DNA from 3 places in the Streptomyces sp. NPDC091281 genome. Region 1 is predicted to be linked to each of the others. Evidence: riboswitches for the same ligand, from Rfam matches in the RefSeq annotation. Region 1 holds a riboswitch; each other region holds the start of a gene.
The links. Region 1 has a riboswitch for thiamine pyrophosphate ahead of ACIQPQ_RS36180 (thiamine ABC transporter substrate binding subunit). Riboswitches for the same ligand answer to the same signal wherever they lie in the genome.

Region 1 (3,250 bases):
AGGGCGGCGGCGGCCACCGCGGGGGCGAGCGCGGGCAGGGTGACCTGCCGCCAGGCGCGCAGCGGGGACGCGCCGAGCAGCCGGGCGGCCTCCTCCTGGCGGGGGTCGAGCTGCGCCCAGAGGCCGCCGACGGTGCGGACGACGACGGCGTAGTTGAAGAAGACGTGCGCGAGGAGGATCGCCCACACGGTGGTGTCGAGACGGACGCCCGCGAGGTCGTCGAGGAGTCCGCCGCGGCCGACGAGCGCCAGGAAGGCCGAGCCGACGACGACGGTGGGCAGGACGAACGGCACGGTGACGACGGCGCGGAGCAGGTCCTTGCCGGGGAAGGACAGCCGGGCGAAGACGTAGGCGGCGGGCAGGGCGATCAGCAGGGTGAGCGCGGTGGAGACGAGCGCCTGCCAGGTGGTGAACCACAGCACGTGCCGGATGTCGGAGCGGCCGAGGACGTCGAGGAGGCGCCCGAACTGCCAGCCGTCGCCGGTGTGCAGGCCGCGGCCGACGATCGCGGCGACGGGGTAGGCGAAGAAGACGCCGAAGAACGCGACGGGCAGCGCCATCAGGCCGAGCCGCGCCGCGCCCGCCCGCCGCCCGCCGCGCTTGGTGACGGCGGTGGCGGCGGACGGTCCGGCGGCCGGGTCGGCTACTTCAGTACGAGCGAGGTCCACGTCGAGACCCACTGGTCGCGGTCGGCGGCGATCTTCGCCGGTGCCATCGTCTCGGGGTCCTTGGCGGGGGGACCGTAGGCGCTGAACTCGGCGGGCACGGCCGCGCCGTTCAGCACCGGGTAGACGAACATGTTGAGCGGCATGTCCTCCTGGAACTCCTTGGAGACCATGAAGTCGATGAGGGCCTTGCCGCCCTCGCCGTTCTTCGCGTTGCTGAGGAGTCCGGCGAACTCGACCTGGCGGAAGCAGGTGCCGTTGGCGACGCCGGTGGGGGCGGTGGTGGGCTTGGGGTCGCCGTAGATGACCTCGGCGGGCGGCGAGGAGGCGTAGCTGACGACGAGCGGGCGGTCGGCGCCGGCCTTGCGGCCGCCCGCGGAGCCGGAGAACTCCTCGTTGTAGGCCTGCTCCCAGCCGTCGACGACCTTGACGCCGTTGGCCTTGAGCTTCTTCCAGTAGTCCTGCCAGCCGTCGTCGCCGTAGCGGGCGGCGGTGCCGAGGAGGAAGCCGAGGCCGGGCGAGGAGGTGGACACGTTCTCGGTGACCAGCAGGTTCTTGTAGGCGGGCTTGACGAGGTCGTCGAAGGTCGCGGGCGGGGCGAGCTGGTGGTCGGCGAAGTACTTCTTGTCGTAGTTGACGCAGATGTCGCCGTGGTCGACGGGCGTCACCCGGTGCTTGCCCCGGTCGAGCTGGTAGGCGGCGCCGACCTGGTCGAGTCCGGCGGCCTCGTACGGCTGGAAGAGGCCGTTGTCGAGGGCGCGGGAGAGCAGGGTGTTGTCGACGCCGAAGAAGACGTCGCCCTGCGGGTTGTCCTTGGTGAGGACGGCCTTGTTGACGGCCTGACCGGCGTCGCCGTCCTCCAGGACCTTGACCTTGTAGCCGGAGCGCTTCTCGAAGTCGGCGAGGACGTTCTTGGAGACGGCCCACGAGTTGTGGCTGACGAGCGTGACGGTCTTGGACCCGCCGCCGCTGTCCCCGCCGCCGTTGTCGTCCGAGGACCCGCACGCCGACAGCGTGACGAGCCCGAGGCCGACGGCCGCGGCGACGAGCGTTCTGGTGTGCCGGACGGTGATGTGCACGTGAAATGTCCTCCTGGGGGTGACCAGGAAGAGACGCGGCCCCGCCCGGACCTCCGGCGAGGAGGCCGCGGGCAGGGCGCAACAGCTCGAGTGATGACCGAACTTCCTACCCAGAATGACCTGGGCGAGGTTCAGAGGGTCTGCGGCCCGGTTGCCGCACTCTCAGCGCTGTGGCGCTCCCCTGTCGGAATATGAACTTGTCCGAAAAACGAAGGTCCTGCGTCGGCCAGACTACCGCTCGGTCGCGGCGAGCTGACCACACGCCCCGTCGATCTCCTGACCGCGGGTGTCCCGCACGGTCACGGGTACCCCGTGCGCGGCGATCGCCTCGACGAACGCCTTCTCGTCCTCGGGCCGCGACGCGGTCCACTTCGAGCCGGGGGTCGGGTTCAGCGGGATCAGGTTGACGTGCACCGGCCGACCCTTCAGCAGGCGGCCGAGCCGGTCACCGCGCCAGGCCTGGTCGTTGATGTCGCGGATCAGCGCGTACTCGATGGAGAGGCGGCGGCCGGACTTCTCGGCGTACCCGAAGCCCGCGTCGAGGACCTCGCGCACCTTCCACCGCGTGTTCACGGGGACGAGGGTGTCGCGCAGTTCGTCGTCCGGGGCGTGCAGCGAGATCGCCAGCCGGCACTTGAAGTCCTCGTCGGAGAACCGGTGGATGGCCGGGACGAGACCGACGGTGGAGACGGTGATGCCGCGCTGCGAGAGGCCGACGCCGTCGGGCGCGGGGTCGGTGAGGGCGCGGATCGCGCCGACGACCCGCTTGTAGTTGGCGAGCGGCTCGCCCATCCCCATGAACACGATGTTCGACAGCCGTGCCGGACCGCCCGGCACCTCCCCGTCGCGCAGGGCGCGCATGCCGTCGACGATCTGGTGCACGATCTCCGCGGTGGACAGGTTGCGGTCCAGACCGGCCTGCCCGGTCGCGCAGAACGGGCAGTTCATTCCGCATCCGGCCTGCGAGCTGATGCACATGGTGACCCGGTCCGGGTACCGCATCAGCACCGACTCCACGAGGGTGCCGTCGCCCATCCGCCACAGCGTCTTACGGGTGGTGCCCTGGTCGGTCGAGAGATGCCGTACGACGGTCATCAGCTCGGGCAGCAGCGCCTCGCGCAGCTTCTCGCGGGCACCGGCGGGGATGTCGGTCCACTCGGCGGGGTCGTGCGCGTACCGCGTGAAGTAGTGCTGCGACAGCTGCTTCGCCCGGAACGGCTTCTCACCGATCTCCGCCACCGCCTCCTTCCGCTCGGCGGGCGAGAGGTCGGCGAGGTGCCGCGGCGGCTTCTTGGCTCCGCGGGGGGCGACGAATGTGAGTTCTCCGGGCTTAGGCATGGCCGTACCAGTGTCGCAGATCGGCCGCGGTGCCCCCGCCGGGCTGTGGACGACCCCCGCGCCCGCACCGGAGGGCGGCGGGAAGCCGGGTGCGGGGGCGGACGGCCGCGGGCCCCCGCCCGGAAGGACGGAGGCCCGCGGCTGTGGCTGTGACGGTCGGACGGTCAG
Region 2 (3,250 bases), on a different contig from region 1:
GACGGGAAGGAGGCGCAGTCGCCGACGGCGTGGACGTCGGGCAGGCCGGTGCGCAGGTGGGCGTCGGCGACGATCTCGCCCTGGGGGCCCAGTTCCACGCCGGACCCGGCGAGCCAGGCGGTGGCGGGGCGGGCGCCGATGCCGACCACGACGGCGTCGGCGGGCAGCCGGGAGCCGTCGTCCAGGAGGACCGCGCCGGGTTCGACGCGGGTGACGCGCGTGCGGGTGCGCAGGTCGGTGCCGCTGTCGGCGTACCAGGCGGCCATCGGGGCGGCGACCTCGGCGGGCAGCGCGCCCGCGAGCGGCCGGTCGGCGGCCTCGACGACGGTGACCGCGCAGCCCGCCTCGCGCGCGGCGGTGGCGAACTCGGCGCCGATCCAGCCCGCGCCGACCACCACCACGTCGTGCCGGGCGGCGAGGACGGGCCGCAGCCGTTCGGCGTCGTCCAGGGTGCGCAGCAGGTGGACGCCGGGCACGCCGTCGGTGCCGGGCAGGCGCAGCGGTTCGGCGCCGGTGGCGAGGACCAGGACGTCGTACGGGACGGGCCCGGCGGAGGTGTCCAGTTCACGGTCGGCGGGGCGCAGGCCCAGGGCCTCGCTGCCGAGCCGGAGGTCGACGCCGAGGCTCTCGAAGTCGACGTCGAAGGCGGAGCCCTCGGCCTTGCCGAGGAGGACGGCCTTGGAGAGCGGGGGCCGGTCGTAGGGCTGGTGGGGTTCGGCGCCGACGAGGGTCACCGTGCCGTCGAAGCCCTGTTCGCGCAGGGCGACGGCGGTCTGCACCCCGGCCATGCCCGCCCCGACGACGACCACCCGCCGCCCGCCGGGCCGATCCGGTCTGCCGGGGCCGCCCGTCTCCGGCGCTGGTTCCGGCGCTGCTGTCGGTGCCGCGTCCCGCGTCTGCTCGCTCACCTGATCACCTTAGACAGCTGACGGAGGGTCAGTCAGCGGCCGTGCTCCGTGACCTGCTCCACAACGCTGGTCCCGCGGCCGGGCCGCGACTCCCACTGCCAGCTCTCGTCGAGGCGCACCCGCCCGTCGGGCAGCTCGACGACGGTGGAGACGCAGTGCCCGCCGGCCGTGGAGCCGTCCCGCGTGAGCTGCGTGTACCGGAAGTCGAGCCGGTCACCTTCCCGGGTACCCAGCAGATGGCCGCGTACGACGTCCCCGCCCGCGTAGTCGGCCCAGATCACGCCGTCCCGCTCGTGGTAGGCGAAGCGGGTGCCGGTGCCGACCTGGCCGGGTGCCTGGTCGGCGACGGGGGCGAGGACGAGACCGTCGAGGGACCGGGCCACGGCGGGGGCTCCCTTCCGGGGAGGGGGCGCTCCCTTACCGGGGCGCGGAGCGTGCGACTAGGCTGGCCACCGTAGAGCACTCGCGGGAGCCCGGACGCACCGGGCTGAGAGGGAGGCTGGCGGCCTCCGACCGTACGAACCTGATCCGGGTCATGCCGGCGAAGGGAGGGGCTGGACGCCCATGTCCTCACGAACATCCGACGTCCTCGTCGTCGGGGGCGGGATCATCGGCCTGGTCACGGCCTGGCGGGCCGCGCAGCGCGGTCTCGGCACGGCGGTGCTGGACCCGGAGCCGGGCGGCGGGGCGGCGTGGGTGGCGGCCGGGATGCTGGCCGCGGTGACCGAGCTGCACCACGGCGAGCAGACCCTGCTCGGCCTCAACCTGGAGTCGGCGCGCCGCTATCCGGCGTTCGCCGCCGAGCTGACCGACCTGACCGGGCACGACCTCGGCTACCGCCGGTCCGGGACGCTCGCGGTGGCGCTGGACGCCGACGACCGGGCCCATCTGCGGGAACTCCACGACCTCCAGCGGCGGTCGGGGCTGGCGTCGGAGTGGCTGTCGGGCCGGGAGTGCCGTCGGCTGGAGCCGATGCTGGCGCCCGGGGTGCGGGGCGGGCTGCGGGTGGACGGTGACCACCAGATCGACCCGCGGCGGCTGGCGGTCGCGCTGGTGGCGGCCTGCGAACGGGCGGGCGTGACCTTCCACCGGACCCGGGCGGCGCGGCTGACCGTCACGGCGGACCGGGCGGCGGGGGTGGTCACGGACGACGGCACGGCGCTCGGCGCGGACCAGGTGGTGCTGGCGGCCGGCAGTCTCAGCGGGCGGCTCGCGGGCGTCCCGGCGGCGGCGCTGCCTCCCGTACGGCCGGTGAAGGGGCAGGTGCTGCGGCTGACGGTGCCGCCGCGGTACGCGCCGTTCCTGACCCGCACGGTGCGGGCCGTGGTCCGCGGCAGCCAGGTCTACCTGGTGCCGCGCGCCAACGGCGAGCTGGTCGTCGGCGCCACCAGCGAGGAACTGGGCTGGGACACCACGGTGACGGCGGGCGGGGTCTACGAACTGCTGCGCGACGCCCACGAGCTGGTGCCCGGCATCACCGAACTGCCCCTGACGGAGACCCGCGCGGGCCTGCGGCCGGGCTCCCCCGACAACGCCCCCCTGCTGGGCCCGACCCGGCTGCCCGGCCTGCTGCTGGCCACCGGGCACTACCGCAACGGCGTGCTGCTCACCCCCGTCACCGGGGACGTGATGGCGCACGTCCTGACCACCGGCGAGGCGCCCGAGGTGGCGCTGCCCTTCACCCCCCAGCGCTTCGGCGCGATCCTGTCCGGCACTTCTTCGGAGCAGCCCGCATGAACGCCCCCGCACCGTCCCCGGTCACCATCTCCGTCAACGGCGAGCGGCGCGAGGTCGCGCCCGGCACCGCCCTGGACGCGGTCGTCCGCGCGCTGACCCCGGCGCCGTCGGGCGTCGCGGCGGCGCTCAACGAGACGGTCGTGCCGCGCGGCGCGTGGCCGGTCACCGCGCTCGCCGACGGCGACCGCGTGGAAGTCCTCACGGCCGTCCAGGGAGGCTGACCCGTGGCAGACGACCCGTTCGTCCTCGGCGGTACGTCCTTCTCGTCCCGTCTGATCATGGGCACCGGCGGCGCGCCGAGCCTGGAGGTGCTGGAGCGGGCGCTCGTCGCGTCCGGCACCGAGCTGACCACGGTCGCGATGCGCCGGGTGGACCCGTCGGTGCACGGGTCGGTGCTGTCGGTGCTGGAGCGGCTGGGCATCCGCGTGCTGCCCAACACGGCGGGCTGCTACACGGCCGGGGAGGCGGTGCTGACGGCCCGCCTCGCGCGCGAAGCCCTCGGCACCGACGTGGTGAAGCTGGAGGTCATCGCGGACGAGCGGACCCTGCTGCCCGACCCGATCGAGCTGCTGGAGGCCGCGGAGACCCTGGTGGACGACGGGTTC
Region 3 (3,250 bases), on a different contig from region 1:
TACACCCTGTTGCCGTTGGCGGCGAACTCCTTGGACTTCTGTGCCATGCCCTCCTCGACCTCGGCCCGGCTGCCCCCGTGCTGCCGCCGGATGTCCTGCGAGATCTTCATCGAGCAGAACTTCGGCCCGCACATCGAGCAGAAGTGGGCTGTCTTGGCCGGTTCCGCGGGCAGGGTCTCGTCGTGGAACTCCCGTGCCGTGTCCGGGTCGAGGGCCAGGTTGAACTGGTCCTCCCAGCGGAACTCGAACCGGGCGTCGGACAGCGCGTCGTCCCATTCCTGCGCCCCGGGGTGCCCCTTGGCGAGGTCCGCGGCATGAGCGGCGATCTTGTAGGTGATGACCCCGGTCTTGACGTCGTCCCGGTTGGGCAGGCCGAGGTGCTCCTTCGGCGTGACGTAGCAGAGCATCGCCGTGCCCCACCAGGCGATCATCGCGGCACCGATGCCGGACGTGATGTGGTCGTAGGCCGGCGCGACGTCGGTGGTCAGCGGGCCGAGCGTATAGAACGGAGCTTCATCGCAGATCTCCTGCTGAAGGTCGATGTTCTCCTTGATCTTGTGCATCGGGACGTGTCCCGGGCCCTCGATCATGGTCTGTACGTGAAAACGCTTCGCGATCCGGTTGAGTTCCCCGAGCGTGCGCAACTCCGCGAACTGCGCCTCGTCGTTGGCGTCCGCGATGGAGCCGGGCCGCAGACCGTCGCCGAGCGAGTACGTGACGTCGTAGGCCGCGAGGATCTCGCAGAGTTCCTCGAAGTGCTCGTAGAGAAACGATTCCTTGTGGTGGGCCAGGCACCACGCGGCCATGATCGAGCCGCCGCGCGAGACGATGCCGGTCTTGCGGTTGGCCGTCAGCGGCACGTACGGCAGGCGCACGCCCGCGTGGACCGTCATGTAGTCCACGCCCTGCTCGGCCTGCTCGATCACGGTGTCCTTGTAGATCTCCCAGGTGAGTTCCTCGGCCTTGCCGTCGACCTTCTCCAGCGCCTGGTACAGCGGCACCGTGCCGATGGGGACGGGGGAGTTGCGCAGCACCCACTCGCGCGTGGTGTGGATGTTCCGGCCGGTGGACAGGTCCATGACCGTGTCGGCGCCCCAGCGGGTCGCCCACGTCATCTTCTCGACCTCCTCCTCGATGGAGGACGTGACCGCCGAGTTGCCGATGTTGGCGTTGACCTTCACCAGGAACCGCTTGCCGATGATCATCGGCTCGATCTCGGGGTGGTTGACGTTGGCGGGCAGGACCGCCCGCCCGGCCGCGATCTCCTCCCGCACCACCTCGGGTGCCACGTTCTCCCGGAGGGCCACGTACTCCATCTCGGGGGTGATCTCGCCCCGCCGCGCGTAGGCGAGTTGGGTCACCGCCCGCCCGTCCCGGCCGCGGCGCGGCAGGCGCGGACGCCCGGGAAAGACCGCGTCGAGGTTGCGCAGTCCGCCGCGCGGCGAGGTGTGCTTGATGCCGTCGTCCTCCGGGCGGACGGGCCGCCCCGCGTACTCCTCGGTGTCCCCGCGCGAGATGATCCAGTTCTCCCGCAGCGGCAGCAGCCCGCGGCGGACGTCGGTCTCCTGATGGGGGTCGGTGTACGGGCCCGAGGTGTCGTACAGCGTGACGGACTTGCCGTTGGTGAGATGCACCTGACGGACCGGCACCCGCAGGTCGGGGCGGGTGCCCTCGACGTACGCCTTGTGCCAGCCGATGGACTTCCCGGCCTCCCCGGAGTCGGGTGCGGAGACCTCGGTCGAGGTCTGCGCGGAGGCAGGCGTGCGTGCGTCCTTGATGGTCATGAGACCTACTCCCTACGCCGGCATTACCCGGTAACAGGTTCAGCGGTCGACGCAGCGGCTACCGCCTGCCGATGTTTCATGTGAAACATCACTCGGTGGTGATGGCGTTCCACGTGAAACATCGCGAAGACGGAGGTCAGCGCCCTCTCAGCCCGGTGCTCCGAGCTCCCGCGTGTGCAAAGGTGTCACCACGCTAGCGTCCTTTGTGGCGCGGTGAACAGTGGGCCTCTGTCGTTCTTGCGATGATCGGGCGGTGACCACGACTCCCCATCCCCCCTCTCCCCCGCCGGAACCGCGCCTCGGACCGGGCGGCGGAACCGGTGCCCCCCAGGGCGGGTCGTCCTGGTTCGGCGACGACCGCGCCTTCGGCGGAAGCGACGGCGGCGACCCCACTTTCGGCGGCCGCCACGAGCACGACAGAGGCCAGGGCCGGGGCCAGGGCCGTGTCCAGGGCCAGGGTCCTGGCCACGGCCACCCTCACGGCCACGACAGCGGCCGCCGCCCGGACGAGGGTTACGGCGACGGCGCACGTGTGGGCGGCAACGTCCCCGGCGCGGGCGGCCACCGCGAGGGCGGCCGTCCCGGTGGGACCAGCGGCGCCGGCGGCCACGGGGGGCAGGGCGGCCACGACGGACCCGGCGACGGCTCGGGCGGGCACGGCCACGGCCACGGTGGGCCCGGGGACCGTGGCGGATCGTCCGGAGGCGGTCACGGGCACGGGCACAGCCACAGTCACGGCCCGGCGGCGCCCGTCTCCCAGCACCTGCGCAAGATCATCGCGGCGGTGCTGATCCCGTTCGCCGTGGCGGTGCTGGCGGGCCTGGTCGTGCTGTGGCCGGGTGGCGCCCCGGCGCACGAGCGGACCGGAGTGGGCTTCGACCGGCAGACACAGCAGGCGACGGTCACCACCGTGGAGAAGCTGAGCTGTTCGTCGGTGAACGCCTCGGGCGGGACGCCCACCGGGGACACGTCGACCGCCGAGGGATCCTCCGCCGCACAACAGGCGAACGGCACCTGCAAGCGGGCCACGATCCGGGTGGACACGGGCAAGGACAAGGGCCGCACCTTCACCGAGATCGTCCAGCCGGACCAGTCACGGCAGTTGCACGAGGGCCAGAAGGTCGTGGTCGCCTACGAGCCCTCCGCGCCGAAGGACCTCCAGTACTCGGTCACCGACATCAACCGCCGGGTGCCGATGACCCTGCTCGCCCTCATCTTCGCGGTCGCCGTCGTGGTCGTCGGGCGACTGCGCGGGGTGATGGCGCTGGTCGCGCTCGCGATGAGCTTCCTCATCCTCAACTTCTTCATCCTGCCCGCGATCCTCCAGGGCTCGAACCCCCTGGCGGTGGCGGTCGTCGGGGCCAGCGCGATCATGCTGATCGCCCTCTATCTGTGTCACGGTCTCTCGGCGCGCACCTCGGTGGCCGTGCTCGGGACGCTGATCTCGCTGCTGCTGATCGGCGTCC

Region 2: it holds a riboswitch for thiamine pyrophosphate, as region 1 does, so the genes downstream of both, thiO (glycine oxidase ThiO) here and ACIQPQ_RS36180 (thiamine ABC transporter substrate binding subunit) in region 1, are expected to answer to the same signal.
Region 3: it holds a riboswitch for thiamine pyrophosphate, as region 1 does, so the genes downstream of both, thiC (phosphomethylpyrimidine synthase ThiC) here and ACIQPQ_RS36180 (thiamine ABC transporter substrate binding subunit) in region 1, are expected to answer to the same signal.

What each region holds. Positions count from the first base shown of each region.
Region 1 covers NZ_JBIVUY010000020.1:58,945-62,194, reverse strand. The annotation lists gene ACIQPQ_RS36185 (ABC transporter permease) at 1-668, opposite strand, end outside; gene ACIQPQ_RS36180 (thiamine ABC transporter substrate binding subunit) at 644-1,744, opposite strand; TPP riboswitch at 1,830-1,937, opposite strand; gene rlmN (23S rRNA (adenine(2503)-C(2))-methyltransferase RlmN) at 1,976-3,082, opposite strand.
Region 2 covers NZ_JBIVUY010000001.1:951,549-954,798, reverse strand. The annotation lists gene ACIQPQ_RS04200 (NAD(P)/FAD-dependent oxidoreductase) at 1-908, opposite strand, end outside; gene ACIQPQ_RS04195 (hypothetical protein) at 941-1,291, opposite strand; TPP riboswitch at 1,364-1,475, shown strand; gene thiO (glycine oxidase ThiO) at 1,473-2,645, shown strand; gene thiS (sulfur carrier protein ThiS) at 2,642-2,866, shown strand; gene ACIQPQ_RS04180 (thiazole synthase) at 2,870-3,250, shown strand, end outside.
Region 3 covers NZ_JBIVUY010000008.1:173,439-176,688, forward strand. The annotation lists gene thiC (phosphomethylpyrimidine synthase ThiC) at 1-1,784, opposite strand, end outside; TPP riboswitch at 1,777-1,966, opposite strand; gene ACIQPQ_RS21990 (YibE/F family protein) at 2,038-3,250, shown strand, end outside.